3 regions of the Allohahella marinimesophila genome follow, and region 1 is predicted to be linked to each of the others. Evidence: predicted binding sites of a transcription regulator. Region 1 holds the regulator's gene; each other region holds the start of a gene.
What was found. Region 1 encodes LexA, which represses DNA repair genes until DNA is damaged. Its sites were predicted from a motif close to TACTGTNTANNTANACAGTA; they were not measured.
Positions count from the first base shown of each region.

Region 2: ABD735_RS18670 (DNA adenine methylase) is a predicted target of LexA. The motif match lies at 2,374-2,393, and genes of this name have one in related genera.
Region 3: imuA (translesion DNA synthesis-associated protein ImuA) is a predicted target of LexA. The motif match lies at 4,863-4,882, and genes of this name have one in related genera.

Region 1 covers NZ_BAABBO010000024.1:382-10,791, reverse strand. The annotation lists gene ABD735_RS19735 (AAA family ATPase) at 1-654, shown strand, start outside; gene ABD735_RS19730 (DUF58 domain-containing protein) at 651-1,637, shown strand; gene ABD735_RS19725 (DUF4381 domain-containing protein) at 1,641-2,183, shown strand; gene ABD735_RS19720 (vWA domain-containing protein) at 2,176-3,276, shown strand; gene ABD735_RS19715 (VWA domain-containing protein) at 3,273-5,321, shown strand; gene ABD735_RS19710 (BatD family protein) at 5,353-7,185, shown strand; gene ABD735_RS19705 (DUF2788 domain-containing protein) at 7,203-7,412, opposite strand; gene lexA (transcriptional repressor LexA) at 7,571-8,173, shown strand; gene ABD735_RS19695 (hypothetical protein) at 8,207-8,599, opposite strand; gene ABD735_RS19690 (DUF6586 family protein) at 8,642-9,148, opposite strand; gene ABD735_RS19685 (DUF1329 domain-containing protein) at 9,313-10,410, shown strand, end outside.
Region 2 covers NZ_BAABBO010000021.1:43,530-53,939, reverse strand. The annotation lists gene ABD735_RS18675 (TM0106 family RecB-like putative nuclease) at 1-2,243, shown strand, start outside; gene ABD735_RS18670 (DNA adenine methylase) at 2,656-3,750, shown strand; gene ABD735_RS18665 (Eco57I restriction-modification methylase domain-containing protein) at 3,747-5,981, shown strand; gene ABD735_RS18660 (hypothetical protein) at 5,974-6,573, shown strand; gene ABD735_RS18655 (AAA family ATPase) at 6,554-7,708, shown strand; gene ABD735_RS18650 (5-methylcytosine restriction system specificity protein McrC) at 7,712-9,016, shown strand.
Region 3 covers NZ_BAABBO010000001.1:868,324-878,733, reverse strand. The annotation lists gene tolB (Tol-Pal system beta propeller repeat protein TolB) at 1-141, opposite strand, end outside; gene tolA (cell envelope integrity protein TolA) at 178-1,263, opposite strand; gene tolR (protein TolR) at 1,266-1,691, opposite strand; gene tolQ (protein TolQ) at 1,772-2,446, opposite strand; gene ABD735_RS03920 (YbgC/FadM family acyl-CoA thioesterase) at 2,517-2,945, opposite strand; gene ruvB (Holliday junction branch migration DNA helicase RuvB) at 2,942-4,006, opposite strand; gene ruvA (Holliday junction branch migration protein RuvA) at 4,021-4,716, opposite strand; gene imuA (translesion DNA synthesis-associated protein ImuA) at 4,905-5,744, shown strand; gene ABD735_RS03900 (Y-family DNA polymerase) at 5,750-7,204, shown strand; gene ABD735_RS03895 (error-prone DNA polymerase) at 7,201-10,398, shown strand.

The DNA of each region.
Region 1 (10,410 bases):
CAGGTCACAGTCGGCAACAAGACCTATCCCCTGCCGGGCGTGTTCCTGGTGATGGCGACACAGAACCCTATCGAACAGGAAGGCACTTATCCGCTGCCGGAAGCCCAGCTCGACCGGTTCCTGCTGCATGTCATCGTTGACTATCCCAATGTCGAGTCCGAGCAGCAGATCCTTCAGCTTACGCGTGACGAGGCGCGCCGTCAGCTCCAGACGGCGCCTGCCAGTGCAAGCGTGCTTCAGCCAGAACCAGCAGCGCCCGAAAGGACAGTAGCAAATGGCGACGCTGAAGTGCAGTTGAGTCATGAAGATATATTTACGGCACGCATGGCCGTACTGGACGTCTTCATGAATGAGAATGTCGAGCACTATATTGTCCGGATCATCCAGGCGACCCGCGACCCTGGACTGTATGACAAGACTATTGCCAGCTGGCTGGATTATGGGGCGAGCCCGCGTGCGACGATCGCAATCGATCGCTGTGCCAGAGCGGCTGCGTGGCTTGCCGGTAATGATTATGTCTCTCCCGACGATGTTCGCAAGGTAGCGCACGATGTGCTCCGGCACCGTATCATTCCAAGCTTCCGCGCTGAAGCCGAAGGGATGAGCCGTGACGCCATTCTCGCCCGCCTGCTCGATGTGGTGCCTGTGCCTTGAGCACACAGCTTCGTGATCGCATAGATCTGCTGACCATGCTTGGCCTGCAGCCGGAAGCTCGCAGTCTCACGCTCAAACTCGATCCGAGGAAAGTGCCGGGGCTGACTGGCAGCCATCGCAGCCACCTCCTTGGCCGTGGCATGACCTTCGCCGAACACCGACCGTATCAGGCGGGGGACGATATACGCCATATCGACTGGCGGGTCAGCGCACGTAGCCAGCACACCTACAGCAAGGTGTTTCAGGAGGAGACTCAGCAGCCGGTGCAGCTCCTCGTCGACCAGCGTTCTAATATGTATTTCGGCAGCAACAAGACATTCAAGTCGGTCGTCGCCGCCGAGCTCTCCGCACTCCTCACTTGGGCGGGGCTGGCAAATAACGACCGTGTTGGCGGCCTGGTCTTCGATGATGTGAGCCATCAACATGTCAAACCGGCTCAGCACAAACGTCAGACGGTACGCATATTTGACGTCATCGATCGGTTCAATGCCAGACTCTGTGACGAGGCCTCGTCAAGCAGGACGGTGGCGGCTTCGAGTCTCAACAGCGCCCTGGATGAGCTCACCCGCCTGTCACGCCCAGGTACGCTGTGTCTCCTGATTTCCGATTTTGAAGGCCTGCTGGATGAGCTGCCGGCCGATGGTCACGTCGCCGATCAGCCTGTCAGTCGGCCTGCTCTGAGCTGCGAACAAATACTGTTCAGATTACGCAGACACAACCAGATTTTCGCCTTTCTTGTGTATGACCCTCTTGAACTGGCTTTGCCAGGCCCTTCGCTTGAAATCTGCAACAGTTCCGGGGACCGGCTCACCTTGCCCGAGCGGCAGGCTGCGCTGGACGACATCAACCTAGCACTACGGGAACGTCATGAAGCCAAGATTCGCAAGCTCGAAGCCCTCAAATGCATCGTGGTGCCTATATCCACGGCTGAGGATCCAGCTGAGGTGCTTCGGAGCATTAGCAGTCGAAGCGGTGCGCGTTAAGGAATGAATCAACAGCTTGTAGAAGCGGTCAGACAGTTACCGCTCAACCCCTTGATCGATCCGTCTCCCGTGTCGTGGTGGCCGCCAGCCCTTGGCTGGTGGATGCTGGTGCTGCTTGTCATCGTCACCGGACTACTGCTCTGGTTCATCGGCTATCGTCGTTACCTTCAGCCAGCTCTGCGGCTACAGCGGCAGAAAAAGCGACTTCGGCAGGAAATACTGCCACTGCTTCGTGACCGCGGCTCGGAGGCAGCGACGTCGATCAACAGAATTCTCAAGGCCCACCTGCTGAGCCTGGGCCATACAGAGTGTAAAACGCTGACGGGGCAAGCCTGGCTGAATTACCTGAGTGCACAAGCCCAGCTACAGCCTGCAGAGGCCGATGCACTGGCCCCACTCGGTAGCGCCAGTTACCGCCCGCCCGCTTCGCACGTCGACGGTGGGCCGAGCGACAAGGCATTCGCCAGAGCCATTCTGCTGCTGGCCCGACGGCTATCACCCGGAAGCTCAGGATTGGCAGAGAAACGGGGTATCGTCAATGGATAGCATATTGCCGCTGTCAGATGCGCTGCAGTTTGCCTGGCCACTGGCGCTCTTGTTACTGCCCCTGCCCTTTGTTTTACAGTTCTTGAAAGGCCGTGCTGGCTCAGGCCCCTCTGGACAAAGCGCCGCCGAGACCTCAGCAGCGCCTGCGCTGGTCATGCCCCAGTTTGCTGCTGTGAGGCAAGTGATGGAATCACGTGGATTTGGCCAGGCCCAGCACCGCACACCGCCCTGGCGACTCTGGCTGCTGGCTGCCAGCTGGTGCATGCTTTGCGTCGCGCTTACCCGGCCTCAGTGGCAGGGCGAACCAGTACCGCTGGACACAACGGCCAGGGACATGATGCTGACAGTAGACATTTCACCAAGCATGCAAGAGCCGGATATGGTGCTGCGTGGTTATCAGACCGACAGACTGACCGCACTCAAACAAGTGGTGAGCGACTTTCTCAAACAGCGGGACGGTGACCGGGTGGGGCTGATACTGTTTGGCGCGAAGCCTTATATACAGGCTCCACTGACCTTCGACCTCGCGACTGTGGAACAGTTGCTCTATGAATCGCAGATCGGCCTCGCCGGCAATGCGACTGCCATCGGCGACGCCATTGGGCTGGGCATCAAGCGCTTGCGGGAGCGTCCAGCGGACGCGCGAGTCATGGTGCTCCTGACCGACGGCGCCGAACTTGGGAGTGAAGTCGATCCCATCAAGGCTGCCGAACTCGCCAAAGAAGCAGGCCTGCGAATTTACACCATCGGCCTGGGTGCAGATGAAGCTTACCGAGCAGGGCTGTTTGGTCGTCAACGATACAACCCTTCCGCCGACCTGGACGAGAGTCTGTTACGATATATTGCGCAGTCGACAGGTGGGGAATTCTATCGTGCCCGATCGACTTCCGAACTCGAACTCGTGTACGAGGCCATCAACCAGCTGGAGCCGGTAGTACAGGATGGTCGAATCTTCCGTCCTGTCACCGAGTACTACTGGATTGCGTTGATCGTCGCGTGCTTGCTTCTGCTCATTGCGCTGTTACCTGTTCCAGCCTGGCTTCGCATGACCTTCGCGACGATTCGCAAGCAGCGGAGGGCAAAAGCCGTATGATCGACACCAGTATAGATTTCATGTTTCTGCGCCCGAACTGGCTCTGGTGCCTGCTGCCGGTATTATTTCTGTCCCTGCTGCGACGCCGTCGCTTCGAAGTGTCACAGTGGCATCGGTATCTGCCCGCTGCTGTCATTGAACGCCTGCTCAAGGCGCCGGACGCTGGAAAGCGTACTACAAGACCCTGGTGGCCAGCCCAGTTGCTGCTGATGCTCATGATCGTGGCCCTTGCAGGTCCCAGCTTCATCAAGCAGGCAGTGCCTGCCGTGCAGAAAAAGGATGCTGTGGTCGTGGTGCTCGATCTGTCATTGTCGATGTACGCTGAAGACCAATCGCCCAGTCGCCTGGCCAGAGCGAAACAGAAGATCTATGACCTGCTCGCCCTGCGCCAGGATGGCCTGACCGGCCTGGTGGTATTTGCAGGTTCTGCCCACGTGGTGGCACCACTGACCGACGACCGCGAGACGCTCAGAGCCATGTTACCGGCTCTGGATCCTGCCATCATGCCGGACCCTGGCGCGAATCCCGGTCTCGGTCTGCTCGAGGCCAGCAACCTGATCAGGCAGGCGGGACTCGAAAGCGGCAGGATTCTGCTGCTGACCGACAGCATCGAAGCAGAGAATCTCGAGGCGCTGATCTCGCTTCGTACCGATTTGCCTCAAGGCGTAGCCGTCTCCGTACTCTCGTTCGGCACCGAGTCTGGCGGGCCGATCTCCCTGCCGGATCAGGGCTTTCTCAAGCGCGGTGGCGAAGTCATCATTGCGCGAGCCGACCTGGCGGCGGCAAAGAAGCTGGTCTCGACACAGTCCGTCGATCGTGTGGCCGAGGCGCGGTTCGACGACAGTGATCTACGCCGGCTCGTGCCTGAGCTGAACGCTGCTTCCGCTGCCACCCAAGCGGCCGACAGTGATCAGACCATAGAGCAGCGGATCGACCAGGGTTTCTGGCTGTTGCCGCTCATGGCAATTCTGGGGCTGATCTTTCACCGGCGCGGCGCTCTGCTCGCAGCCATCGGACCAATGCTGCTGGTGCCAGGCGGCCTCTGGCTGGCATCGTCGGTGCTGGTACTGTCGTCGACTGATGCTGCAGCGGAGGACACGAATGACAATCCAGCGGATACCGAAGCACAGGTTCAGCCCAATATGCCATCGTTCTGGGAACGCCTCTGGCAGCGTCAGGACCAGCTCGCGGACGAAGCTTACCAGGCCGGCGAATTCGCTACCGCTGCAGCGCTGTATAGTGAGGCTGCAAGGCGGGGCGCAGCCCAATATCAGATGAAGGCCTTCGGTGCCGCTGCCGAAACCCTTGCCAGTGCGGCGCCTGACCCGGTTACTCGCTTTAACCAGGGTAACGCCCACGCCTATGCTGGTGAACTCGAGCTGGCCATAGCCGCGTATGATGCCGCCCTCGAACTCGACCCTGACATGAACGTGGCCAGAGAAAATCGGGCCATGATCGAAGAGCTTCTGAAACAACAGCAGCAGCAACAAAAGCAGCAGCAACAACAACAGCAAAAGAACCAGCAGGATGGCGAGGAGGATTCCGAGCAGGAAGGCGGCCAGGGTGAGCAGAAGCCGGATGGTGAGCCCTCAGAGGACGGTCAGGGACAGGATGGCGGGACACAACAGGACTCATCGAAGGGTGGCAAGCCCGGGGACCAGAGCGCCAGCCAGGACCCAGGTCAGCAGGACAATGAGACCGAACAGACACCGGCCGAAGGGCAGCAGCAGGCGGATGATCAGGCTGGCAAGGACGAATCAAAACAGGCCGCCGCCGAGCAGTCAGGTGGAGACGGCGAGGAATTACCCGATGCTGCTGCAGCTAGCGCAGAGGCCTCGACTTATGATCTCAGTGAGCAGCAGCAGGAGCAGTGGCTACGCCGGATTCCGGATGATCCCGGGGAGTTGCTGCAACGAAAGTTCCTGTACCAATACCGCAACCCTGACAGCCGATATGATCAGCGAGCACCGGGATCCGGACAGGACGAGGCAGGTGCACCAGCAACCCGGACCTCACCTGGCACAGCAAGCAGCAACCCCTGGTAACGGGGAGACAACCAGCGAAATGAATCGGGAAATGAACAGAATGCATTATCGAAACAGCAGCAGTCATGGCTACTCGACATCAGACCGTGCCCTGAACCGCCGTCACCGAGGCTTGCTTATGCTGTGGCTGTCCTGTCTGATGCTGATCGGCAGCCCGTCAATGGCTGCGGATGGGCTCACGGCTTCGGTGGATCGAAACGAGCTGGCGCTGGGAGAAACAGTGCAGCTTACAATTTCGAGCAAGCTCGATGCCTCGCTGGGCATCAGCCTGTTCAACCTCAATACCCTGGACATCGATTCCCCAGAAGTCAGTGTGCTCGAAGAAGATTTCGAGATACTTGATCGCCAGCAGAACTATCGCGTCCAGTTTGAGAATAATGTGAACAATTCGCTGGTCGCCTGGACGTATACACTGAGCCCGAAGCGAGCTGGCGATATCACCATTCCCGCTCTGAGCCTTGAAGACGAGTCGACCGATCCGATAGAGCTCAAGGTCAGCGATGCGCCGAAGAACCCGGCCGACAGTGACCTGATGGTCGAAATGACGATAGACAAGGAGAGCGCTTACGTTGGCGAGCAGATGCTCCTCACCGTCAAACTGCTCTACAGCAATGAACTCGTGGATGGACAACTGGCCCACCCCAATGTGAAAGGGGCGCTGTTCCGGCAGCTCGAGAAGCAGAAGGAGTACAACCAGACGCGCGCGGGGAAACGGTTTGAGGTCGTGGAGCGACAATACGCTGTTTTTGCAGAAGACAGTGGTGAACTGACTATTCCGGCGGTGAAGTTTTCAGGCCGGTTCGTCAATCGTCGCTTTGGGCGGGGCAACTACGAAACGGTGACTAGTCCACCTGTGTCGGTGGATATCAAGGATCCTCCAGCCAGATTCAGCGGCAGCACCTGGCTTCCAGCCATGGGGTTCAGTGTCTCGGAGTCCTATGAGCCGGATACCGCGAAGCTGCAGGTCGGCGAGTCGGTTACCCGGACGATTACCTTGCAGGGACTCGGGCTTGAAAGTGCTACGCTGCCCCCCATCGACGTAGATACCCCGGATGGGGTGCGACTTTATCCAGGCCAGTCCGAAACGAGCGAGGAAGTGCATGCCGCCGGCATCACCGGGGTCCGAACTCAGGAATATGCGCTGATCGCTACACGACCAGGCCGTTTCGTATTGCCGGAAATCAGAATCCCCTGGTGGGACGTGGTGAACGATGAGCAACGTGTCGCCATTCTTCCTGAGCGCGTACTTGAGGTGAGCGGAAGTGGTTCAGGCGAAGCTGCGCTCGCACCACCTCCGATATCAGATAGCGCCGAATCTGACGCCGAGCGACAGACTGTGACGGCTCCTGATTCTGCTACGCCTGGCGAAGCCACTGCCGCTGGAGAGTACAGCAGGTTCTGGCCACTGCTCAGCCTGATTCTGGCGATATTGTGCCTTGGACTCGGCTGGCTGGCCTGGCACTACAGACAACGCGCGCTTCAGGCACCCCACGAAAAGGCACCCGGAACCCGTGAAGGCCTATCCGTTCAACAGCAGTGGGCGCGCAGGGAGCGACCAGCGTTCGAAGCCATGACACCCTGCAGCTTTGCCAGCGTGTATTCCAGCTGGCTCCAGAAGCAGACCAGCCGCTCAAATGTTGCGCGTAGTGAACAGGTGCTGGGTAAGATCAAGGCCGAGCTTGCCACCCTCCAGCAGCACTGTTTTGGCAGTCCGACAGGATCGGCCGATTCGAGAGCTGCCGAGCTGCAAGTCAGGATCATCAACTTCACGGGAGAGTGGCTGTCCAAATCTGCCGATGATGCCCAGCCAGCAAGCCTGGCGGAGTCGCTTTATCCTGGTGAACGTGCTCCGCAGCGGGACTAAGCGTTGGGTCTGCGCTATCAGCCAGCCCCGACATTAAAGATCTCCACTAGGACGGTCTTTACCACAAAGCCGACCACGCCCAGAAACAACGCGATAAAGAGAATCGCTGTGCCAAAACGCCCCGCCTTGGACTTTTTGGCGAGGTCCCAGACGATGAAGCCCATGAAAATGATGAGCCCTCCAACCAGAACGTACAGGCTGAGGGATTCGAATTGCTGAAAGGTCATTGGTTATCCAGATCCAGATGAGGAGCGTTGATACGGATTCAAGGCGCACGGCCAGTGGCTTTGGGGCCGCTTCCGGTTGATATTCAGGTATTTACATGCATGCGAGATGTGTATACATTAACAGTATTGATTATATAACCAGTATACGGACATCTCTCATGACAGGATTGACCAGACGCCAGGCCCAGATTCTTGAACTGATCCGCACTTATATTCTCGAGGAGGGTCGTCCGCCTACCCGTGCGGAAATCTCAGGTATCATTGGTTTCAAGTCTGCCAACGCAGCGGAAGAGCATCTCAAGGCGCTTGCCCGCAAAGGTGCCATCGAGATGATACCAGGGGCTTCCAGAGGTATCCGACTGCTCGATGAGCCGGAGCCCGGCGTCCCAGTTGTTGGATCGGTCGCTGCCGGATTCCCGATTCTTGCTACTGAAAATATCGAACAACGCATTGATATCCACAAAGGACTGTTCTCGCAACTGCCAGATTTCCTGCTACGCGTACGGGGCTTGAGCATGAAAGACGTGGGCATACTGGAGGGTGATCTTCTCGCCATCAAAAAGACATCAGAGATTCGCAATGGCTCGATCGGTGTAGTACGAATTGATGACGAAGTGACCGTAAAGACTATCCGGCAGGAAAATAATATCCTCTATCTCGAGCCAGCGAACAGCGATTTCGAAACAATGCGCATAGACCTGTCGAGCCGCTCCGCAGAAATTGAAGGCGAAGTGATCGGCGTGTTACGCACCACGATCTAGGCAGACCTCCGGCGTCCGCTGGAGGCCGGAAGATCAATGAAGCCAGTGGGACTCTGGCTTCACCTGACGATAATCCGATTTGCCATCCTTTTGCGCACTACCCTTCTGGCTGGCCAATTTTCTTCGGAAGGCTTCGCGCCGAACAGCCGTGTCGTCGTCAGGATCGATATCTGACCCTTCTACGCTGCTGGCGAGGTCCGCAGCAGACAATGTTTCCTCTGTGACCTCATAGCTCCGCATTTGCCCCACGGTCCGAATTGCAGCACCAATCATGGCGCGAGCAACCTGAGCGTCCTGATTCTCCAGAAATGCCTTGGCTTCATCACTGAATTCAATTTTCAGCAAGGGTTCACCGGAGGAACCGATCTGTTGAAGTGCAAAGCTACCATTCGACAGCTGAATGATTTCAAATAGTGCTGAAGGCATAGTCATCTCCTACATGTGTAGACACATTATGAGGGCTGATTTTCAGCATTCAAGGCTGGAACTCTCCAGTTGATATACGAGGGCACGCAGGCTTCCAGACCAGCGTGCGAGATCTCTCGACGACGCGCCAAGATCAACCATGGCGATGAGACCATCGCCCCCCTCTTCATCTGATGATACGCCATTTTCTCTCGATGCGCCCTGGCCGGCATGAGCACTACTGACCTCTGCTATAGCCTCGAGCATCAGCGTCAGCCATGAATCCCGCTCTGCCAACAGGTTTCGCAATACGCCCGTTTCGGCAGTGCCATGTCCAATTTCCTGCTCTAGCGCATCGAGAGAGGGCCGCTCAAGCTGAAGACCCTGCTGGCGGGCGAGCGATTGCAGCAGCCCGGTCCAGGCCATCTGCAAAAACAACAAGGCGGCACGTTCATGAATGTCCTGTAGCGCCCGGGAGTCGACCTTTTGCTGCTGCAATTGCATCTGCTCTGCGCCGAAGATATTTGCGCTGATGAACGATTGCCACTCTGTAAGGGTTGGTGCTGCCATCTGAACATCCTCTATTGGTGGGCTACGGCCAAGCCTGCCTGCGTTGAAGTATATCAAAATCTTCACGCTGCCCGTTCATAGCAAGATGATTTTCTTTGCCTATACTCTGTGATAAGCCATTACACCTCTCGCAGGTGCAGACTATGAATCGGAAAGGACATGCTATGAGTTCGATCGCTTTGAAAGCCGGTGCGCATTCGCCGAAGCTGCTGTTACGTAAAGGTGCTGTCCTGGCAATGCTGTCGGCGACGGCGCTTTGCCTATCGAGTGTTGGTGTTCAGGCCAAGGTGTCCGCTGAGCAGGCCAAGAAGCTCGGCACATCGCTGACGCCAGTCGGTGCTGAAATGAGCGGGACGAAAGATGGCGTGATTCCTCCATGGACAGGCGGGATTACGAGCCCCCCTGCCAACTATGTAGAAGGCGAGCACGAAGCCGACCCCTACGCAGAGGACGGCACGCGCTTTGTGGTCACTGCTGACAATGTCGACAAATACGCGGCGATGCTCTCCAAAGGCCACAAGGCCATGTTCGAGAAGCATCCGACTTATACCATGCCCGTCTACCCTACGCGTCGTTCGGCCAGCTACCCGGAGTTTGTCTACGATGCGCTGAAGAAGAACGCCACGACGGCAGAGCTGATGCCGCGAGGCACAGGTGTTCGCAAGGCTGTCACCACTTCGCCCTTTCCGATTCCGCAGGAAGCTGTAGAAATTGTCTGGAACCATGTTCTGCGCTTTCGCGGAGAAGAAGTCGCGATGCGAACGGGGTTTTCGACAGTCGGCCCGGATGGCGCTGCAAACACCATCCTGTATTCGCAGGAATACCTGTTCAACTACAGCACGGAAGGCGCGACTATTCGCGAGATTGATAACAACCTGTTCATGCTGAAGACAGAAGTGCTGGCTCCTGCGAAACTGGCTGGCACCATCAACCTCATCCATGAATCCGTCGACCTGGTCGCTTCACCGCGCAAGGCCTGGCGGTATGTTGCCGGCGAGCGTCGTCTGCGTCGCTCACCCTATCTCGCCTACGACGCTGAGTTTCCCAATAGCCAGGGTCTCAAATTCATAGACCAGATAGATATGTACAACGGAGCTCCAGACCAGTACGAATGGAGTCTCGTTGGCAAAAAGGAAATCTTGATTCCCTACAACGCTTATAAGCTGCACTCAGGTAATGTCGGAGAAAGCGACATTATCCGCAAGGGTCATATCAATCAGGACCTTACGCGCTACGAGTTGCACCGGGTCTGGGTAGTTGAA
Region 2 (10,410 bases), on a different contig from region 1:
ACTATGGTCACTACGAAGTCACTGTCTGCCAACGTCTCATGGGTCGCTATGGAGCGGGCGAGAACGAGATCGATGAGCTACTTAGAAATGGGGTCTTCGTCGACCTCTACAAGATCGTTCGTCAAGGTCTATTGATCGGGGAGCCGAAGTATTCCATCAAGAACGTCGAACATCTGTACCGTGGGGGAAGGGATACCGAGGTTTCAAGTGGGGGTGACTCAGTTGCCGTGTATGCCCGGTGGCGAGACAATCCCGATGGCGACGATTGGGAAACCTCTTCAACATTAAGCGATATCCGTGATTACAATATCGACGACTGCAATTCAACGCAGGAACTCGTCGACTGGCTCCGCGATCAGCAGCGAACTCACGGGATTACCTATGCAAGCCAAGGTGCCGAGTTTGAAGCACCTGCGCTCTATGAGTTTACCGAAGAGGACCTGCTTGAAAATGCGTTGCGAGACCTGGCCAGCGATAATTCGCGTAGCGCTGATGACCGAGTCATTGCGGGGCAGCTGGCATGGCTCGTCAAGTTTCACAAACGCGCGAACAAGCCTATGTGGTGGCGGTATTTCGAGCGACTGGGGATGGATTTTGCGGAGCTCTATGATGATCCAGACTGCCTCGCCGGTTGCCAGCGCACAAACAGAGCCCCCTTTATCCAAAAGCCAAGAGATCGCAATCTCTGTTACGAATACAGCTACGATACTGCGCAGGAGTTTCGCAATCGTCGCTTTACTAGCGCCAAGGTACTATCGACCATTCCTAAATCGGTAGCGGTCTGTGACCTTGATACTAGACACGGAACACTTCTTCTCAAAAGCAAATTTTCACCCCCGGCTAACTGCGACTTGATAGCGGACGAGTATGTCTCGGCGAAGCCCTTGGAGGACGCGATCAAGGCAATCGCTGACGCTTTCTTGAACCACAGTAAGCTACCGAAGCCATTACGTGAGTTCTTGCTTCGCCTACAACCGGATGTCTCGAGCGAAGAGCTTCTGGCAATTGATGAACTGGACGGTCAGGCAAAGCTCGAAAAAATCGTTTCAACCATAGCTGCACTCAACAATAGCTACATTTCCATTCAGGGGCCACCCGGAACTGGTAAGACCTACACGGCCAAGCACATCATTCTTGAACTTTTGCGTCGCGGCCATTCTATTGGTATCACGTCCAATAGCCACGAGGCGATCAACAACTTACTGCTCGGCGTGCTGTCGCTTATGGAGGAACAGTCCGATCGCTTTACACTCTGTAAGATCAGACGAGATCCAGAGCCCCAGTTTGAGGGCACCAACGTCATCTGCTTGGAGGCGAGTTCAGATATCGACGAAGCGGTCGGTCCAGGCCGCGTGGTTGGGGCCACTGCGTGGGGATTTGCCCGACAAGGCGCGCGGGTGGATTATCTGTTTATCGACGAGGCTGGCCAAGTTTCAATAGCAAATTTCGTGGCCATGAGCGCTCAGGCCAAGAACATTGTGTGTCTGGGCGATCAAATGCAGTTGCCCCAGCCAGTTGAAGGAACCCACCCCGGTGATAGCGGGTTGTCGATACTCGACTACATTCTGAAGGATCACGCCACCATACCACCCGAAATGGGGGTCTTTCTCAATCGCACCTATCGAATGCACGCGGGTGTAAATGCCTTCATTAGTGAAGCTATTTACGAATCCCGTCTCAACAATGATCCTGCCTGTGATCGCCAAGAAATCTTGTTTGAAGCTGGTAAAGGAGGGCTACTCCAGCGTCGGACTGGTATCCAGTACATTAGCCTAGACCACTCAGGTAACAAGCAGGCAAGTTTCGAAGAAGTCAGTATGATCACGGAGCTTGTGCCGCAACTGCTATCAAGCCAGTGGCGCGACAAGCAGGGTCAGATCCACCCGCTTAAAGTAGAGGATATCCTGATCGTCGCACCGTTCAACTATCAGGTGAACGAGTTGAAAAAGGCGCTCGGTCCCTCTGCACGTATTGGCACTGTCGACAAGTTCCAGGGACAGGAGGCGCCAGTTGTTATCGTCTCAATGGCAGCGAGTGTGGCCGCAGAGAGTTCAAAAGGTGTCCGATTCCTGCTAAAGAGGAATCGGCTGAATGTTGCGGTCTCACGGGCGCAAGCTTTGGTAATGGTGGTGGCTTCTTCAAGTCTTCTAGAGGGCTGCCCGACCAATCTGGCAGACATTAATTTATATAGTTTATTCTATAGGTTACGGACTGCACAGTGGTATGAAGTTATATGTAAATGATATTAATGGTATTTTTGCTGACTTCCCCCGGAATTAGAGTCATGAATTCGATGAGATTTCCAGTTAATCTACATTACGGAGCTCAGGAATGAGGATGTTGGCATTTTTCTGAATCGCGACGAGGAAAAACTGCTGGATGTATGTACAATGCAGTTGCACAAACACTTGAGGGGCACAATCACATGCGATTCACTGATGCGAAAAGTGACACTTTGAACCTGCGAATCCTTCCAACCTTCAAGAAGGTCTTAAAGGAGGTCGAAGATCACGATCAGCGCAATACGGTTAAGATGCTTGAAGTGCTGCTTTGTGAGTGCTACGAACGTAATGGAATCGCCCCTGAGGGCCAAAAAAATAATTCCCCGCCTTTCAAGCGGGCGCGTTCAAACCGTAAGATGCACGTGGGAGCAGCATGACCTTTCGCTACATTGGTTCGAAGTCTAGGCTCATCAATCAGATAACAACCTACATGGGGCGCCCTCGACAGGGCGCCTTCTTCGTGGACGCTTTCTGTGGCACGGGGGTGGTGGCTGAGGGTGCTGCTGACTTGGGATGGAACGTGCGTATCAACGACAGTCTGCACTCTGCGGTGATTTCCGCAGGGGCACGGTTAATCAGTGCTGATCAAGCGGCTTTTAGGAGGCTGGGTGGCTACACCAATGCCATCGCCACGCTCAATGCTGCCAAGCCCAAGCATGGCTTTATGTGGCGTGAGTACAGCCCTGCATCGGTGGACACTTGTGGCCTTGAGCGACGCTACTTCACCCAAGACAATGCAGCACGAATCGATGCTATGCGGGAGATGATTGGCGAATGGGCGGGGGCTGGCACTATTGATGAGATAGAAGAGCGCTTGCTCATCGCAGACCTCTTTGGCGCTTTAAATAGAGTGGCCAACATCGCGGGTACTTTTGGCTGCTTCCTCTCCAAGTGGACAAGCCAATCGCAAGACAAAATCGCTATGCGCTGCCGTGATCTCAAAAAGAGAGGCGTGCATGTTGAAGCCACTGTGGGTGATGTGTTCGACGTGCCTAATGCGGCGCATGACTTGGTGTATTTGGACCCACCATACACTAAGCGCCAGTACGCGAGCTATTACCACATCCTTGAAACGGTAGCTCTGGGTGATGAGCCCGAGGTGAAGGGGGTTGCAGGGCTTCGTCCTTGGAAAAACTTGGCTTCAGATTTTTGCTACAAGACCCGTGCTCTGCAAACGCTCTCACGCCTAGTGCATGGTTTGAAGGCCCAAAAGGTGTTGCTCTCGTACAGCAGTGAAGGGCACATCTGCATGCAAGATATTAAGTCTGAGCTCTCGAAGATCGGCACGTCCACGATGCATCCTTTAGGAGCCATTGGCCGGTACCGGCCCAATAAGGTGGCTAGTAATACTGCGTCTGACGTGAGCGAGTTTTTGGTGGTGGTGGAGCGGCCTACGGTACGGTTGTGCAAAGCTCAGCCCAAGGCTGTTCAAAACAATAAGCCCCTCCCTGTGGAGAGCTATGTATGAGCGCACCTCGCCCCGTTGAAGCCGAGTATCTGGCCGCAGCAGAAGTAGCTCTCACAAAGGCTATTGGTAGAGGTCGTGGTCCTGCCTGCTTTGAGCTTCGGCTTCAAGTTTTGGAGGCAGTGTCAGCGCTTTTCGGTGGGTTTGACCTGGCGGCGTTTCACGAGACTTTTGGGGTCAGAAGCAAGAGCCCGACAGCAGAGCTTTTGGAATTTGCGGCACCTGTGGCACGTGCCATCGAGCGTTCACCGATTCAGCCCGCTTTGGCGCTGAGTGTCCTGGCGCGTGAGGCGTTGCATGAGCAGGATCGAAAAAGCACGGGCGCCTACCATACGGACTTTCGCTTGGCCACACGACTGGCGAAGCTCGCCGCCCCCAAGCTTTCATACAGGAGTAAGGTGATTGATCCAGCCTGCGGCGCAGGAATTTTGCTAGCAGCGCTGACTCACGCAGTCTGTGGGATGAATCGGGCCAAGACCGCGTATTGGTTGGCTCACGGTGTATATGCAGCGGATCTTTCTGGCAACTCCTTGCGTGCGGCACTGCTTGCACTTGCTTCGTTCACTGATGATGTATCAACTCTTAAAGCTATGCGTGCACGTTGGTACTGTGGCGATAGCTTGATGGCAGACCGTAAGGTTTGGGCTACCATGGCTCCTGAGGGCTTTGATGGGGTAATTGGCAACCCACCATGGGAAAAGGTCAAGCTCTCACGGCATGAATTCTTGAAGTCCTCAGGCACCAAGCGCCACTACGGGGCCCAAATTAATGGGCTTGATGAGGTTCGGTTTGCCCAGCAGCGCGATGAGGTAGCAAACTACTCTCGGCGCCTGTTGGCTCGCTATCCCGATTTGGGCAAGGGAGAGCCAGACCTCTACATCGCTTTCACTGACCTTTTCTTGGAGCTCTGTAAAGAGCAGGGTGTGGTGGCTGCACTAAACCCTGGTGGGCTCATTCGCTCGCAAGGTACCCGCGCTATGCGGCAGAAAATTTTTGATGCGAGCCAGAGCGTGTCTATATCCATCATCGATAACCGTGCACGGTTCTTTGCCATCGACACACGCTTTAAGTTCCTGGCCGTGGCTCTCACGAAGGCTGGCTCTAAAAAGAGCAAGCACGAGCCCATCACCCTTATGCATGAGCGGGGCACCCCTACGGGCTTGGAGATTACGGGAACTGCCACCATTGAGCGTGCAGCACTTGCGGGTGTACGGGGCGACTTGAGCCTGCCCGAGGTTCGTAGCGTGTCTGAGTGGAAGCTTTTCTCCAAGATTGGAGAAGCAGGTGTTTCGTGGGTAGAGCCTGGTAATGGCTGGACCCCGAAGTTTTGTCGTGAAGTTGATATGACTAAGGAGCGACCTAAGTTTCTGGGTCGTGCCACGCCTGGTGCTCTGCCACTGGCAGAAGGTCGAATGGTGCAGGCACATCGCTTTGGTGTAAAAGGGCACGTCTCTGGCACTGGTCGCAGTGCGTTGTGGGAGGCCTATGCCGTCGGAGGCTCACGCCTTGCCCCCCAATTTTGGATTCGGGCCTCCGACATGCCCAGTGCTAACCGGCACCGTGCGGACTTACTACGTGTGGGCTTTTGCGACATTGCGGGTCAGACCAATGAGCGCTCGCTCATGGCCTCGCTAATTCCTGCTGGGATAGTCTGTGGCAATAAGGTGCCCACTATTCTTTTCCCTGAGGACCCATCGGAAGAACGTCTGCTGGTGTGGGTATCCATCGCAAACAGTTTTGCCTTTGACTGGATGCTTCGGCGCGTGCTCACAACGACGGTGAATTACTTCCTGCTGCAAAGTGTTCCCATGCCGAAACTCACCAAAGACGGCTTGCCATGGAAGAGGATGGCGAGTGCTGCACGTGAACTGCGCACACTCGACAGTGCGGGCGCTACTCGTGAAACCTACGAGCGCATGGCGCAGCTTCGTGGGGAGATTGATGCGGAAGTGGCCGTGGCGTATGGGCTCGATTTAAAGGACATGGAGTTGGTGCTCCAAGACTTCCCGCTCTTGGATCGGGGTCAGGTGGGATTGCCTGGTGAGGCCAAGTCCACAATTACCAGAGATAGTGCTTTGGCTGCAATGGCAAAGCGCACTGGAAGCCAGGCTAAAGTTTGGTCGCACCGTGCGATGGAGGCACGTGCATTGGGGGCTATGGCTTACGTGCCCTCAGAACTCGCCCTTGGAGGCGAAGAAATCGAAGAAGGTGTGGGGGATAAAAACTATGGCTGAAGCTGAGGCTGCAAGCCAACAAGTCGCAAGGCTTGTATTCAAAGAAATCCTGGATGGGGATCGCAAAAAATTCCTAGCTAAATCGAATGCTGATGCCAAAGCGGGTGGGGGCGCAAGGGATCTTCGCTTCGGATCAGTTGATCAAGTAAAGGACACGTTGAAGCAGCTCTTTCCTGAGACTGAGCAGACGAAAAACAAGGCTGGAAACGCGCAGTTCAAGGGCCTCTTCAACTGGATTGACCAGAGCGGTAGGCATCAGCAGGAGACCGCCTTGTTGAAGCCCCCCTACTTGAAACGCAGCGAGTTTCGGATTGCCCAAGTCCATAAGTATGCATGTTTTCAGGTCCGCCCTATCCCGAAAGCTAGTGCAGGCAATCGGGTTCTGCTGCTCCTGATCCAGCGGTACGACGGATCTGTTTGGCCGCATTTTGTCGAGGAGGCGTCTTTGCGTACCCCGGACGCTTGGGATGAGTCTGTCAGTAAGCCGCTTCTTGAATGCCTGGATGCCAAGCGTGCCAAGAAGGTTGCTGCCATGGGTTTTATCGACCTTTCAAATTACAAGAGATTTTGCAATGGCAAACAATGTATCTGACGCTTGCAAGCAAGCATTGAGGCTTCTGGCGCGATCCAGGAACGTATTAGTTTCGGGACCGCCAGGTGCAGGCAAGTCAAAACTGTTGGCAGAGGTTGCACTCGCATTCTTGAGTCCACCTGGGCAACAGTCGAATGCGGTGCCGAAGCATGACCCCAACAATCTCATTCCTATTCCGCCGGCCAAGAAAGTCCCCGATTCTTTGAGCCAGCAGTTCCCTGGCGCCAGCAAGACGGATCGCAAAGTCTTTCGGACGGTCTTTCACCAAAACTCCAAGTACCGTGACTTTGTCTCGGGCATTACTCCGGCAGTTAACAAGCAAGCAGGAGCCCCTGACTTCACCATCGTGAAGGGAACTTTATATCGTGCCAGTGAGCATGCGAAGGGCGCAAGTGGTGCCGCACTCTTGATCATTGATGAGATCAACCGAGGCCCTGCGGTGCAGGCGTTCGGTGGTGCCATTGTGGCAATTGAGGCCGACAAACGCTTGGCCTCTAATGGGGCCAGACGTGCCGAAACGCAGTTTTTTGAAATGCTCGATCCCATGTCTGGTGATGTTATCGAATACGCATTGCCTCATGACCTCTACATCCTGGCAGCGATGAATCAGGCCGATGCGTCTGTTGAGCCCTTGGATGTCGCATTCTTGCGTCGTTGGGAGCCTCTGCGTTTGGAGCCCGACGAAGCGGCTTTACGGGCGTTTTACGGTCTGGGTTCCAGTACCAATGCGCTGCCTAATGTGCCTGCCAGCGTGAACGATGCCTTGGAGGCTTCGGTTAGTGCCTGGGTTGCTGTAAACGCGCAAATTGCACTGGGTCGAGGCCCCGAGTTTCAGATCGGACATGGCGTGCTGATGTCGGATGTGAAGCCACAAGTATTGGGCCTTAATGATGCTTTAGGCACGCTGTGTGTAGGGTGGGCCAAGGTGCGTGCTCATGTGGAAGAGGTTTTCTTTGGGGACACCCGAGGCATCGCCGCCGTTCTTAATGCGCTCGATGGGCCAGCGTTCAATCCGTTTAAGCTCACTGAGACTACCTTTGCGGATGATTTGCGCTTTCGTCTTGAAGGGCCTACGAATTTCGAGGAGGACAATATCTACACGGCTCTCAGGGCATTCGCTAATCCTAGGGGGTAGCACGTGGTGAACCCCCGAACACGGCTGTCCCTTGTTGAATACGGTGCGCCCGTTGACCTGAGCCGTGCGATTGCTGATTCCATTGGGGTGGATCGCACGAAGGCCCACGGCCTATTATTGGAGGCTGGGAACCGTGCTGCGTCAAGCCTGAGGCTCACCTACAACCCTATCAGTGTGGGTGCCAAGGGCACACGTGCCATCGATTTTGCGGGCCTCATTCGCCTGGCTCCTTCACTGGAATTGGAAGTTGCTCCCAAGTTTTTGGGGCTCGACGACACCGATGCTTCCTGGCGCGAGGATTTCTTTTTCCTCTCCACGCTTTCACGCCATGGACGGCTCTTGGCTTCTGAGCGTTTATCTGCATCAGGTGGTACCTCAAGGGACTTGTCCACACTAATAGCTCGTTCCATCACGAGCATGTACGAGGCTCGTAAGCGTCGGCCATTGCGCAGCTATCGTAGGGTGCGTGAAGCAGACTTCTTTATCGATGGGGATCCTGATCCTGTGGAGCTCATCTTTCCTTCACCTGATGGCTTTGAACAAGAGCTCATTCGTTTTGATCGCAAGAACGGTTGGAATGGGGACATCGTGGCTGCGGCCAAGGAGTTACTCCCTGAAGTCAGTGACCCATCGGCTGCAAGTCCGCTGGTGCGTTTAATTGAAGATCTTTCGCCCCAAAACGTTACTGCTAATCGTCGAAAACCCATTCCTGCACGACACCGAGCGTGGAAGCCGCTGCATGAGCTGTCTATCGATGTGCTCGGAGGCCTGGGGCTAAACTACAAGCAGGGGCAGGCCCATGCACCTGGTTACTTAGTGAAGACCTGGCGCGTATGGGAAGACCTGTTAACGGTGGCTGCACGGTTGGGCTTTGGCCGCAGTGCCGCAGTGCCCCAACAGGGCTATCCTTTGGGCACCAAGATCAGAACAAGTACCGGTGCCGCGAACAAGCTTTCAGTGTACCCAGATTGCGTGATTGAGCCCTATGGAACAAGGCCCAGGATGCTGCTGGATGCCAAGTACAAGGGGCACGTGGAGAAGGGGCAGCTTCGTATCAGTGAAGCCGACATCTACGAAGCCCTAGCCTTCTCCAAGGCCACTGGATGCAACCTGGTGGCGCTTGCCTATCCCGCACAGCCAGGGAATGACCTACAGCCCGTAGGAACGTGCACGGTCTTCGAAAAGGCTTTGGTGGATGCGGTACAAATCGTGGGCATTCAAATCGAGAGCCGTCGAGTTTCGAGGGTGGGAGGTCTCAGGATATTTGCCGCAAACATGGCTGCTGGGGTGACCGCAGCCTTTGTGTGATTGCGCAAATGGGTTTTTTCCCAAAAGTTTCGCGGTGATTACTTTAAGTGTAGGCGCTGATGAGCTCGAACGCTCTTCCCCTTGTTCAGTAGCTGTGCTGCTTGATATGGCGGCTGCGCTGCCGGTGGGGTGGGTAAAGGGCCAGTCTAGGGGCAACGATGAGGCGGTACTGCTTGAGGTTTGGCAGCAGCTTGAAATCAAGCTGACGCAGTCAGCAAAAGCATTTTCGCGGATGAGAAAGTGAATAAGAGGCCACCCGTGGTACGTCTGACCTGAAAGTTAGGGCGTGTTGCAACCCTCAGTTCCGCTTCGCCGACATGTGGTCCCAAACTGAGAGCCTCTGGCGGCCAGCGTTGCGGCCGGCTGCCCTGCGATTGTCGAATCCTGCTGTGTAGATTTAGACAGACTTCATCAAGAAAATTTCAGGCTACACGACTACACGACTACACGACTACACGACTACACGACTACACGACTACACGACTACACGACTACACGACTACACGACTACACGACTACACGACTACACGACTACACGACTACACGACTACACGACTACACGACTACACGACTACACGACTACACGACTACACGACTACACGACTACACGACTACACGACTACACGACTACACGACTACACGACTACACGACTACACGACTACACGACTACACGACTACACGACTACACGACTACACGACTACACGACTACACGACTACACGACTACACGACTACACGACTACACGACTACACGACTACACGACTACACGACTACACGACTACACGACTACACGACTACACGACTACACGACTACACGACTACACGACTACACGACTACACGACGACTCAGGCGACACGGCGACACGGCGACACAGGCGAGAGTATTGACTGATTAAAGAATTTGCCTTGGTAGGTCGAGCGAAGCTCCACGCGGGTCGCAGTGGTGGATAGAAAATAGGCTGCGTTCGTCTGAAGAAGATCCAACCTGCTCAGTCTCACAATCGTAAGAAATTAGGCTCTAAAGCGAAACAAGGCCCGGCCGAAACAAAGATAACGCTCTCTCGCGTCTGTCACACCACTTTCGGCAGGTGTCGCGGCTACCCTGCATCCAATGCGATGTAACCATGCGCTCGACAAAGATGTCTACGGCACGAGCGAATTGTACGTTATTCATGCAGGTTGGAATGTGAGCAACTTCGGAAGAAGCTGTAGGTTTTGGCTTACACAACAAAATGGTCACGCTGGGAGCTCCTTGGAAAAGGCTCAGCAACTGATGATATTCCGGACTTGGTGTAGATATGATGGTGCTAAACGCATGCACGTGGCCAGAAATGCCAAGGATGAGCAGAAATCGCATTAGTCACATTGGCAGTTAGGACTGCTCCACTCTTTG
Region 3 (10,410 bases), on a different contig from region 1:
AATTGGCACGGCACCCTTCACGCCCTGCGTGATCTCGATGACGAGATCGGCACGCGCTGCAGCCGACAGCAGCAGCGAGAGCAGTAGTGTGGCCACTACAGTAAACCTGGCAGCGGCGATTGGCATGGTCTTGTTCAGCAAACTGTCTGCACTCCTTGATTCAAGATGGTCGAAGCCTTACTTCGGCCGGAATTTGATGGTGATATTTCGAAAGTCAGCATTGAACAGCGCTGTATCTCGAGGCACCGGATACCGGGACACTGAATAGGCAGCATTGAGCGCAGACTGGTCGAAACCATTATTTCCGCTGCTCGATGCAATTCTGGCTGTCTTCAACTCACCCGTTGGCAGGAGCTCGAGTCGAATATCGACTTCCAGCCCCCGGTTCTGTCCAGGTGGCTCGATCCAGCTACGCTCTATCTTTTCAGTAATCTGTTGTATCAGTCTTTCTCGCTCACCCGCCATGGCTTGCAGCTGTGAGTTATTGGTCTGTTGAGCCGGCTGTCGGCTCGCCTGCTGGTCAAACATTTTTTCGAACTGGGCAGCTTCGTCGGCGAGCAACTGCTCTTCAGCGCTCTTGCGGTTCTGCTCTGCCTTGGCCAGCTCCGCCTGACGCGCAGCTTCGCGCTCCTTCTCTCGCGCCTGCCGATCCAGCTCACGCTGTTTCTCCTTGGCTATGCGCTGCTGCTCGAGAAAAGCCTTGTTCTTTTTTTCCTGCTCCAGCTTTGCCTGGGCCTCGCGCTTGCGCTTTTCCTTATCCTTTTTTTTCTTCAGGGCGAGTTCTGCGATCCGCGCCTGCTCCTTTTCGGCGGCTAGCCGAGCTTTTTCAGCAGCAGCCTGCTCCTTGGCCTGCTGCTCCTTCAGTCGCACGACTTCAGGATCAGGCTGCGGCGGCTCAGGCGGCTTTTCAACCGGCTTCGGTTCGGGCTTTGGCTCAGGCTTCGGTTGCGGCTTTGGCTCTGGTTGGGGCACAGGTTTTGGCGCTGGCTGAGTAGCCTGCATCATGGCCTTGAGTGTGTCGTCATCAATCATGACCGCCTGAATGTGGCGCGGCACTTCTATCATCTTGTCCGACGAATCGATGGTCACCCACATCAGCCCGATGAGCACCGCGTGCAGAACCATAGAGACGGCCACGGGCATGAGCCAGGGCACGTCCGTCGTCGCTGAGCGCGCCATGGATGGATTTGCCGACTGGCCGCCAGCAGACCGGTCGTTGGTGCTCGCTGTCAGATTTCGATCTGAATCAGAACCTTGAGTCATCGCTATTTGGGCTGCTCGGTAATGAGACCGACATCCTTCACCCCTGAGCTCCGCAGAATCGCCATCAGGTTGACTACGGTGCCGTACGAGGCATTGGTATCGCCACGCACAAGCACGAGTAGCTGGGGATCTTCGGCCTTCTGGGCTTTCACCTTATTGGCCAGCTCACCTAGCTCCAGCGGCTTGCTGCGCTCTTCGCCAAGTTCCACGTAATATGCGCCGTAGCTGTCTACGCTCACGATCAATGGTGGTTTGTCCTGGGGCAATTGCAGGGCATCGGAATCAGTCTGTGGCAGGGCGACATCCACGCCCTGCATCAGCATCGGTGCAGTGATCATGAAAATGACCAGCAGCACAAGCATGACGTCGATATAAGGCACAACGTTGATATCAGACATCGGCTTGCGCTTGATGCGAACAAAATCCATAAGCTGTCGGCTCCTTTACTGTAGGCCGTTACACTTCAAGGCAGCCCGGCTCTTCGCGAGCCTGAGGCATGCCCATGACATCAGGCAGCAGCTTTGGTGTGGGCGCGCCGGTGGAGAATACTGGAGAATTCCTCAGCAAAGGTCTGGTAGTTGTTTGCGAAAGTATCTGCTTGTGAGGAGAATCGGTTGTAGGCGATAACAGCCGGAATGGCTGCAAACAGGCCTATGGCCGTAGCGATCAGGGCTTCGGAAATACCTGGTGCAACGCTGGCGATGGTAGCCTGTTGCAACTGCGCCAGACCGCGGAAGGAGTTCATGATCCCCCAGACCGTACCAAAGAGGCCGATATAGGGACTGGTTGAACCCACCGTGGCGAGAAAGGACAGATTCGACTCAAGGCGTTCCATTTCACGGGTGAAGGACACCTTCATCGCGCGCTGGGTGCCCTCCATGACCGCATCAGGATCCACACCGGTCTGCTGACGCAGCCTGGAGAACTCCTTGAAGCCCGAGCGGAAAATCTGTTCCGAGCCAGAGTGCAGGTTTGGCGCAGCATTCACTTCCCTGAACAGCTGGTTCAGATCCATGCCTGACCAGAAGCGTTCCTCGAACTTCTGGGTCACCCGTTTGGCCTGGCGATACACCTGTGCGCGCTGAAAGATGACCACCCACGACAGTATCGATGCCAGCAGCAGTATGATCATGACTATCTGAACCAGGATGCTAGCCTCTGAAACCAGGGACCAGATCGACATTTTATCTTCCACGCAAACGAACCTCTTTCAAATGTTATTCAGGTTATGCTTCAAGCCCATAACAGGGCACTCAATCCTTTCCCAGTGCGGCCGCGAGGGCAGCAGGCATGGCAGTTGGCTTCAGTTTGTCGTGAGTGACGCAGGCGATTTTAATGCGACCACTGACGATGGGTTTGCCAAGCCCTGCCCTTGTTTCGGTGTCAGGCTGACGGAGGTAGACATGCTGACTGAACTCAATATAGCTGCGACCGAGCCTGATAACGTCTGCCGTGACCAATATTTCATCATCCAGGCGCGCGGGCTGATGATATTGCAGCTCGGCACTGTGAACAACGAATATGACCTCTGACCACAAGGTTTCCAATCGTGGAAAGCCCAGAGAACGAATCCGTTCAGTCCGCGCCCGCTCCATGAATTTGAGATAATTGGCATAGAACACGATGCCACCGACATCGGTATCCTCGACATATATTCGTATTGGCCAGGCAAAACTGCTCACGATGCGGGCCTGCCCGATTGTATCTGCTGCTCGTCGTTCTGGGCTTCGACCAGCAATGTCGCTGGCGCCGTCAGCCCGAAATGTCTATAAGCCAGCGCTGTCGCCATCCGGCCTCGCGAGGTCCGCATGAGGAAGCCCTGCTGGATCAGATAGGGCTCGATGACATCTTCCAGCGTGCCCTTGTCTTCGCCAAGTGCAGCCCCGAGGCTATCAAGACCCACCGGCCCGCCTTCGAACTTGTCGATGACCGCCATCACGAGACGGCGATCCATATGATCGAGCCCATGCAGGTCGACCTTGAGCATGTTCAGCGCCTGATCAGCGACCTCGCGGTTGATGCGTCCATCACTGCGAACTTCTGCAAAGTCTCTCACTCGCCGTAGCAGGCGATTGGCAATACGCGGCGTGCCGCGAGCTCGACGGGCAATCTCATGCGCGCCTTCTTCATCGATGCTCACCTGCATCATCTGGCCCGACCTGGATACGATATGACTGAGATCGGCAACGTTGTAGAACTCCAGACGCTGTACGATACCGAATCGATCGCGCAGGGGCGAAGTCAGCAGTCCTGCCCGTGTCGTGGCACCCACCAGAGTGAACGGTGGCAGCTCGAGCTTGATGGAACGGGCCGCAGGCCCCTCCCCGATCATGATATCGAGCTGATAATCTTCCATGGCCGGGTAGAGAATTTCCTCGACGACTGCACTCAGGCGATGAATCTCGTCGATGAAGAGCACATCATGTGGCTCGAGATTGGTCAGCAGCGCAGCCAGATCGCCCGCCTTTTCAAGCACTGGCCCGGAAGTCGTGCGTATGGCGGTGCCCATTTCATTGGCAATGATGTTGGCCAATGTAGTCTTGCCCAGACCCGGCGGACCGAAAATCAGGGTGTGATCGAGCGCCTCGCCACGCTTGCGGGCCGCTTCTATAAAAATTTCGAGCTGCTGCGACACCTGCGGCTGACCGACATAATCGTTCAGCAACTTTGGTCTTATCGCCCTGTCCTGGATCTCTTCCCGTGGCAGTGGCTGTGGCGCAATGAGGCGGTCAGCTTCTATCATATGTCGTCATATTGCTATTTACCTTTCACCATCGAACGCAAGGCCTGTCTGATCAATTCATCTCGCGTCAGCGCATCAGTATAGACTGCGGCAATCATACGGGTGGCTTCTGGCGGCTTGTAACCCAATGCAATCAAAGCCGTTTCGGCTTCGAAGCGAATCTTTGCCGGCGATGACGACTGGGCATCCAGAACATCATCCGCGCCGACCTCTACCAGCGCCCCAATACCCATGCCGCCTGATTCTGACGTGTCAGCATCACCTGTCAACCGTTGACTCGCCTGATCGGGCTTTTGCTGAAAGCTCCAATTGGCCAGCCGGTCGCGCAATTCGATCAACAGACGCTCCGCCGTCTTCTTGCCTATCCCCGGCAAACGGGTAAATGTAGCCAGATCTTCAGCACGCACCAGCGCCACCAGATCCCTTGCCGTCAGGTGCGACAGAATATTCACCGCAAGCTTCGGTCCGATGCCACTGACCTTGAGCAGCACCCGGAACAGATCACGATCCTGCCTGGTGAGAAAACCATACAGCAACTGGGCATCCTCTCGCACCACCAGATGTGTGTACAGGGCGTATTCGACATTGATCGTGGTGAGCTCGAGCGCAGCGGTGAGAGGCACTTCTATTTCATAGCCTACCCCACCAGCATTGAGCAATACATGCGGAGAATCAATTGAGAGCAAGCGACCCTGAATATACCCAATCACACTTTTTCCTCTTTATTCATGGGGTTAGCGATTCATATTAATTATTAATTTAACTTAAGCCCTCTTCAGACTGATCTTTCTGAGCTTTTCAAAACAGCTTTCGGATGCGGCCTGATAGTGATTGCGTGGCACCACATCGCTTCCTATACTGTATAAACAAACAGTAGTTCTGTACAACGGAGATGCACATGTCACTTGAACAGCTCATTGATAGCGGACGGGTCTGGCGCTATGAATCCCGCACATCCGGGCAGAGCTCGTTCCAGACTTCTGAGCCGGCACTGGCATTCTATGACAGTGAGGTTCGCCAGGATGTGACCCATTCGGACAGGCCATTTCAATCAGCCTCCCAACCAGCCCCACAACCAGTTCAGCTTGCTACGGGGTATTCGGTGCTGGACAGGGTGCTCACAGACAAGGGCTGGCCATGCAATGGCGTGACTGAACTCATCTATGCCAACGATGGTATTGGCGAACTTTCGCTGCTGTTGCCGGCGCTGCGTACACTCAGCCGCGGCCAGCGCTGGATCATCTGGATTGCCCCGCCCTTCCAGCTCAACTCTATCGCATTGGCTGCGGAGGATATAGATGTGCACAATCATATCGTGCTCAGCCCCGGCTCCGACCGTGATGTCTGGTGGGCTTGCGAAGAAGCCATCAAGAGTGGGGCCTGCAGTGCCGTACTGGCCTGGCCGGGTCTGTCCGGGGAAAACAGGCGGAGTCAGCAGTCCTCTCAGAAAGCCTATGCCTGTCTGCGCAGGCTGCAGATTGCAGCGGCTCAGCACAAGGTGGCCTGCTTTCTTTACCGGCAGAGCGCACAACCGGCCATGGATCAGGCTGGCAGCCCCAGTTCGCTGCGCCTTCAGCTCAGGCCCGATACAACATCAGGTGCGTTGATGGTTGAAGTGCTCAAACAGCGTGGGCCCCGGCCTCACGAGCAGATGAGTGTAAAGATTCCGAGGCCACAACCTTTCCACTACAGCCGACTGAGCGACCTGAAGCATCTGCTGCAGACCGCCGCCATCTGACTCCCATGCATTGGTTATACCTTCATCTGCCGCATTTATTTGCAGAGCACAGTCTGCCCGAGTTTCGTTCGGAACAGCCGGTTATCGTGGTGACCCAGGATGGTCGCCAGGTCATCGACATCAATCTGGCCGCGCAGCAGGCTGGGCTCGAAGTCGCCATGACCAGCGAAACGGCCTGCTGTCTGTGTCCAGCGGTGCGTGTGGTGAAATACAGTGCAGCCACTGCCTTTCAGGCCCTGCGCCATGTAGCAGTGGCCGCACTGGCAGAGTCGGCCTGGGTGAGCCCGGATGCGCCCGACGGGCTGTATATGGAAGTCGGTTCCATGCGGCGCCTGAAAGGCGACTATGCCGCACAGATCGCCTTTCTCCATGAGTTCTATGCCCAGCTCGGCTATACCGTGCACATCGCCCAGCACAGTCGCGCCAGAGCCGCGCGCATTCTCGCCAGGCAGATTGGGCCTGCCGCGGCTGATCAACCTGATGCCATCATCGAGCTGAGAAACTTGCCGGTGACCGTGCTGTCCCTGTCGGCACCCATGGTGAAACGGCTACACAAGCTGGGTCTCAGGACGCTTGGTGATCTGAAGGCGCTCGATACCGGTGAGCTGAATTATCGCCTTGGGACGAGCCTGGATGAGGTCGACTTCATTTTCGGTCGCCGACAATGGCTACCGGAGCCCTACTATGCGCCGGAAAGCTTCGACTGGTCGCAGTCTTTTGAACATGATATCGAGCAGCAGCAGGCGCTCTTCTTCCCCATCAGTCAGGGCATACGCACCTTCTGCCAGTTTCTGCGACTTCGCTGTCTGAGCGCGCAGCGTCTCATACTGGTGCTGCGCTTCCGTGAGAGCGAGCGCCACCCTGCCCGCAATCTGCAGATCAATCTGGCTGAGGCAGAGAACAGTACTGAAAGCTGGTTATACATGCTGAAGATGACGCTCGAACGCTGTGAGCTGCCCGCGCCTGTCATAGCAGCCTCGTTGCATGCAGGCGGGAGTCATGAGGCTGAACTGATACCGGTCGAACAGAAAGCGGCAGCATTGTGGGAAGCGCCAGCGGACCAGATCCGCGCCCGCCAGACCCGCCTGCTGAATCGTCTGGCCGCCAGACTTGGGGAGCACCGCTTACTGTTTCCGCGCTGCGTGCATGACCCCCGCCCTGAGCGACAGAGTATCTATGCCGGCTCGATTATCCAGGCCACTGAAGCAGCCGCCATTACACAGCTATCCGGCAGGACCAGACCGCTCTGGCTCACACCGGTCACGCCTCTCGCCTTCAGCTCCAAAGCCATGGTGAGCGAATTCCAGATCATTCACGGGCCGGTGCAGATCCACACCGGGTGGTGGGATGACGAAGCTTGCTATCGGAACTACTACATCAGCCGCCTGCCGGGCGGCAGCCTGTGCTGGATTTTCTTCGACAAGCATCAGCAGTGTTTTTCTCAGGGTCTGTTCGCGTGATCGATTTTGCCGAACTGCATTGCCTGAGTAACTACAGCTTTCTTCAGGGCGCATCGCATCCTGAGGAGCTGGTGCTGCAGGCTTTTGAACTTGGCTATCTCGGGCTGGCCATCACTGATGAATGCTCTGTCGCTGGTTCGGTAAAGGCCTGGAAACAGCTGGACCAGCTGAAAGAACAGGCGGCCAGTGAGAACCCGGAAGAGAACCACGCCAAGCGTAAGCTGCAGGCCAGGCTGGATCGTTTTCGTCTTGTTACCGGCAGTGAGTTCCGTCATGGCGGACATCACTTCGTGGTACTGGCGACCACTAAAACTGCTTACGCGGAACTCTGCCGCCTGATTACCCGCTGCCGACGCGAAGCAGAAAAAGGCAGTTATCACTTTCATCCGGAGTGGCTACGTGAAGAAATTCAGACGGGGCTCCTGCTCTGGCTGCCGGGCAATTCATCAGAGCAGACCATCAGTGCGGAACTCATCGCCATCATCAAGTCCTTTGGCGATCGTTGCTGGCTGCTGCTACAGCTACTACTCACGGATCATGATGCGGCGCATAGTGAGCATGTAGCTCAACTCAGCGAACGTTGGCAATTGCCGATCGTCGCCAGCAGCTATCCGCAGATGCATAGTTCCAGGCGAAAGATGCTGCACGATTGCCTGCGGGCCATTGACCTGAACATGTCGGTCAAGGCTGCTCGAGCGACGCTAATGCCTAATGCCCAGAATCATCTGCGGCCACTCAGCCGGTTGGCGGCGATCTATCCGGCGCCAGTGCTACAAGCCAGCATGGACATACTGGCGCGCTGCACCTTCCAGCTCGATGAGATCACCTACCAGTATCCACGGGAAGCTGTGCCCGAAGGGCTCGATCCCAGTACCTATCTTCGCAAACTCACCTTCGAAGGCGCCCAGGAACGCTACCCTGCAGGCATACCAGACAATGTGCTGGCCCTGATCGAGAAAGAGCTGCGCATCATCGCGGAGCTGCGTTACGAATATTACTTCCTCACGATTCACGACATCGTCCGCTATGCCAAAGCGCAGGACATTCTCTGCCAGGGACGTGGCTCTGCAGCGAACTCCGCCGTGTGTTACTGCCTTGGCATTACGGAAGTCGACCCATCCAGAAGCAGCATGCTGTTCGAGCGCTTCATTTCCAAGCGCCGCAACGAGCCACCTGATATCGATGTGGACTTCGATAATTCCCGGCGTGAAGAAGTCATTCAGTATATCTACCGGCGTTACGGCCGGGAACGCTGCGCCATCGCAGCCACAGTGATCAGTTATCGGCCCAAGAGTGCGATTCGTGATCTGGGCAAGGCGCTGGGACTCGAGATGCACCGGCTCGAAAAGGCCATTGCCAACTTTGGCTGGGGCTATCGCAGCAAGGCCAACTGGATCGATGAGGTCTTCAGTAGCGAACTGAGTGATGACAGCAAGACGCTGCGTCTGTTCAAGCGCCTGCTCGATGAATTGCTTGGCTTTCCAAGACATCTATCGCAGCACGTAGGCGGCTTTGTCATCACCGAAGGTCATCTCACAGACCTGGTGCCAATCGAGAACGCCGCCATGGTCGACAGAACGGTCATCCAGTGGGACAAGAATGATCTCGAAGCCCTCCACCTGATGAAAGTCGATGTGCTGGCGCTCGGCATGATGAGCGCGCTGCACAAGTCTTTCGCCATGATCAGCGGACTGACCGGTCGCACCTTCAGAATGAGCGATATTCCACCTGAGGCGGATCCCCGTGTTTTCGACATGCTGTGCCGTGCCGATTCCATAGGCCTGTTCCAGGTGGAGTCGCGTGCGCAGATGAACATGCTGCCCCGCCTGCGCCCGGCCACCTTTTACGATCTGGTGGTGCAGATCGCCCTGGTCAGGCCTGGCCCCATCCATGGCGACATGGTGCACCCCTATCTGCGACGGCGGGCAGGACTGGAAACGGTGGAGATTCCGCTGGAGGAGCTCAAGCCCATACTGGCCCGCACCTATGGCGTGCCGATCTTCCAGGAGCAGGTCATTGCCATGGCCATGATCGGTGCTGGCTTTACCGCAGATGAGGCCGAAGCGCTACGGCGTGCCATGGCGAGCTGGAAGAAGACCGGACACATGAGCGGACTGCGGGAAAAGCTCAAGGAGAATCTGGCCAAACGCGGTGTTCCGGACAGCTTCATCGATCGCATTGGGCGGCAGATCGAGGGCTTTGGCGAGTATGGTTTTCCCGAGTCACATGCCGCGAGTTTTGCACTGCTCGTCTATGCCTCAGCCTGGTTGAAGTGCTACTACCCGCTTGTGTTCTGCTGTGCCCTGCTCAACAGTCATCCCATGGGCTTCTATCAGCCGTGGCAGTTGATTCAGGATGCGAAACGTCATGATGTGCTGGTGTTACCCGTGGATATCAATCGCAGCCAGTGGGATCACACACTCGAGCCAATTTCGGAGCCCTCTGGGAAGGGCGCCAGCCCGGAACAGGATCTGCGACGGGATGCGCGACATGCGCTTCGGTTGGGCTTCAGGCTAGTCAAAGGTATACGGGAAGACAGCGGCCGCGCCATTGTGAGCAACCGCCCCGCGGGCGGTTTCCAGAGCTATGCGGCCGTGGTCAATATCGCCGAAATTCGTCGGGATGAACTCGAGGCGCTGGCCTCGGCCGATGCCTTCAGCTGCTTCGGCGAACATCGCTATCAGCAGCGTTGGCAGGCCGCAGGCCGTGGCCTGTACAAAGACCTGTTTTCAGAGTCGGAGCAGCAACGCAGTCCGGTGATGCCACCGGATCGCCTGCAAAACCTGCTGGAAGATTACGACAGTACATCGGTGCTGCTGAAAGACCACCCGATGGCCTATCTGCGAGACAACAAACAGTTGCACAGGCAGCACACCGCAGAAAGTCTGGCACGGCTGCCGAACAAGAGTCTGGTGATCGTGTCGGGCGTAGTCATCAATCGTCAGCGCCCCAAGACGGCAGCTGGCGTGACTTTTCTAACACTGGAGGATGAAACCGGCAGCATCAACCTGGTGGTCTGGCTGGCCTTGGCGAAGAAGCAGATGAAGGTGTTGGTGCAGTCAAGAATACTGAAGGTGTATGGCAAGGTTGAGCGCGATGTCGATGGACAGGTTGTCCACGTCATCGCGCATCATCTGGAAGATATCAGTGAGCAGATTCATGAGCTGAAGTCGGCTTCCCGAGACTTCCAGTAAGGCTGAAGCGCT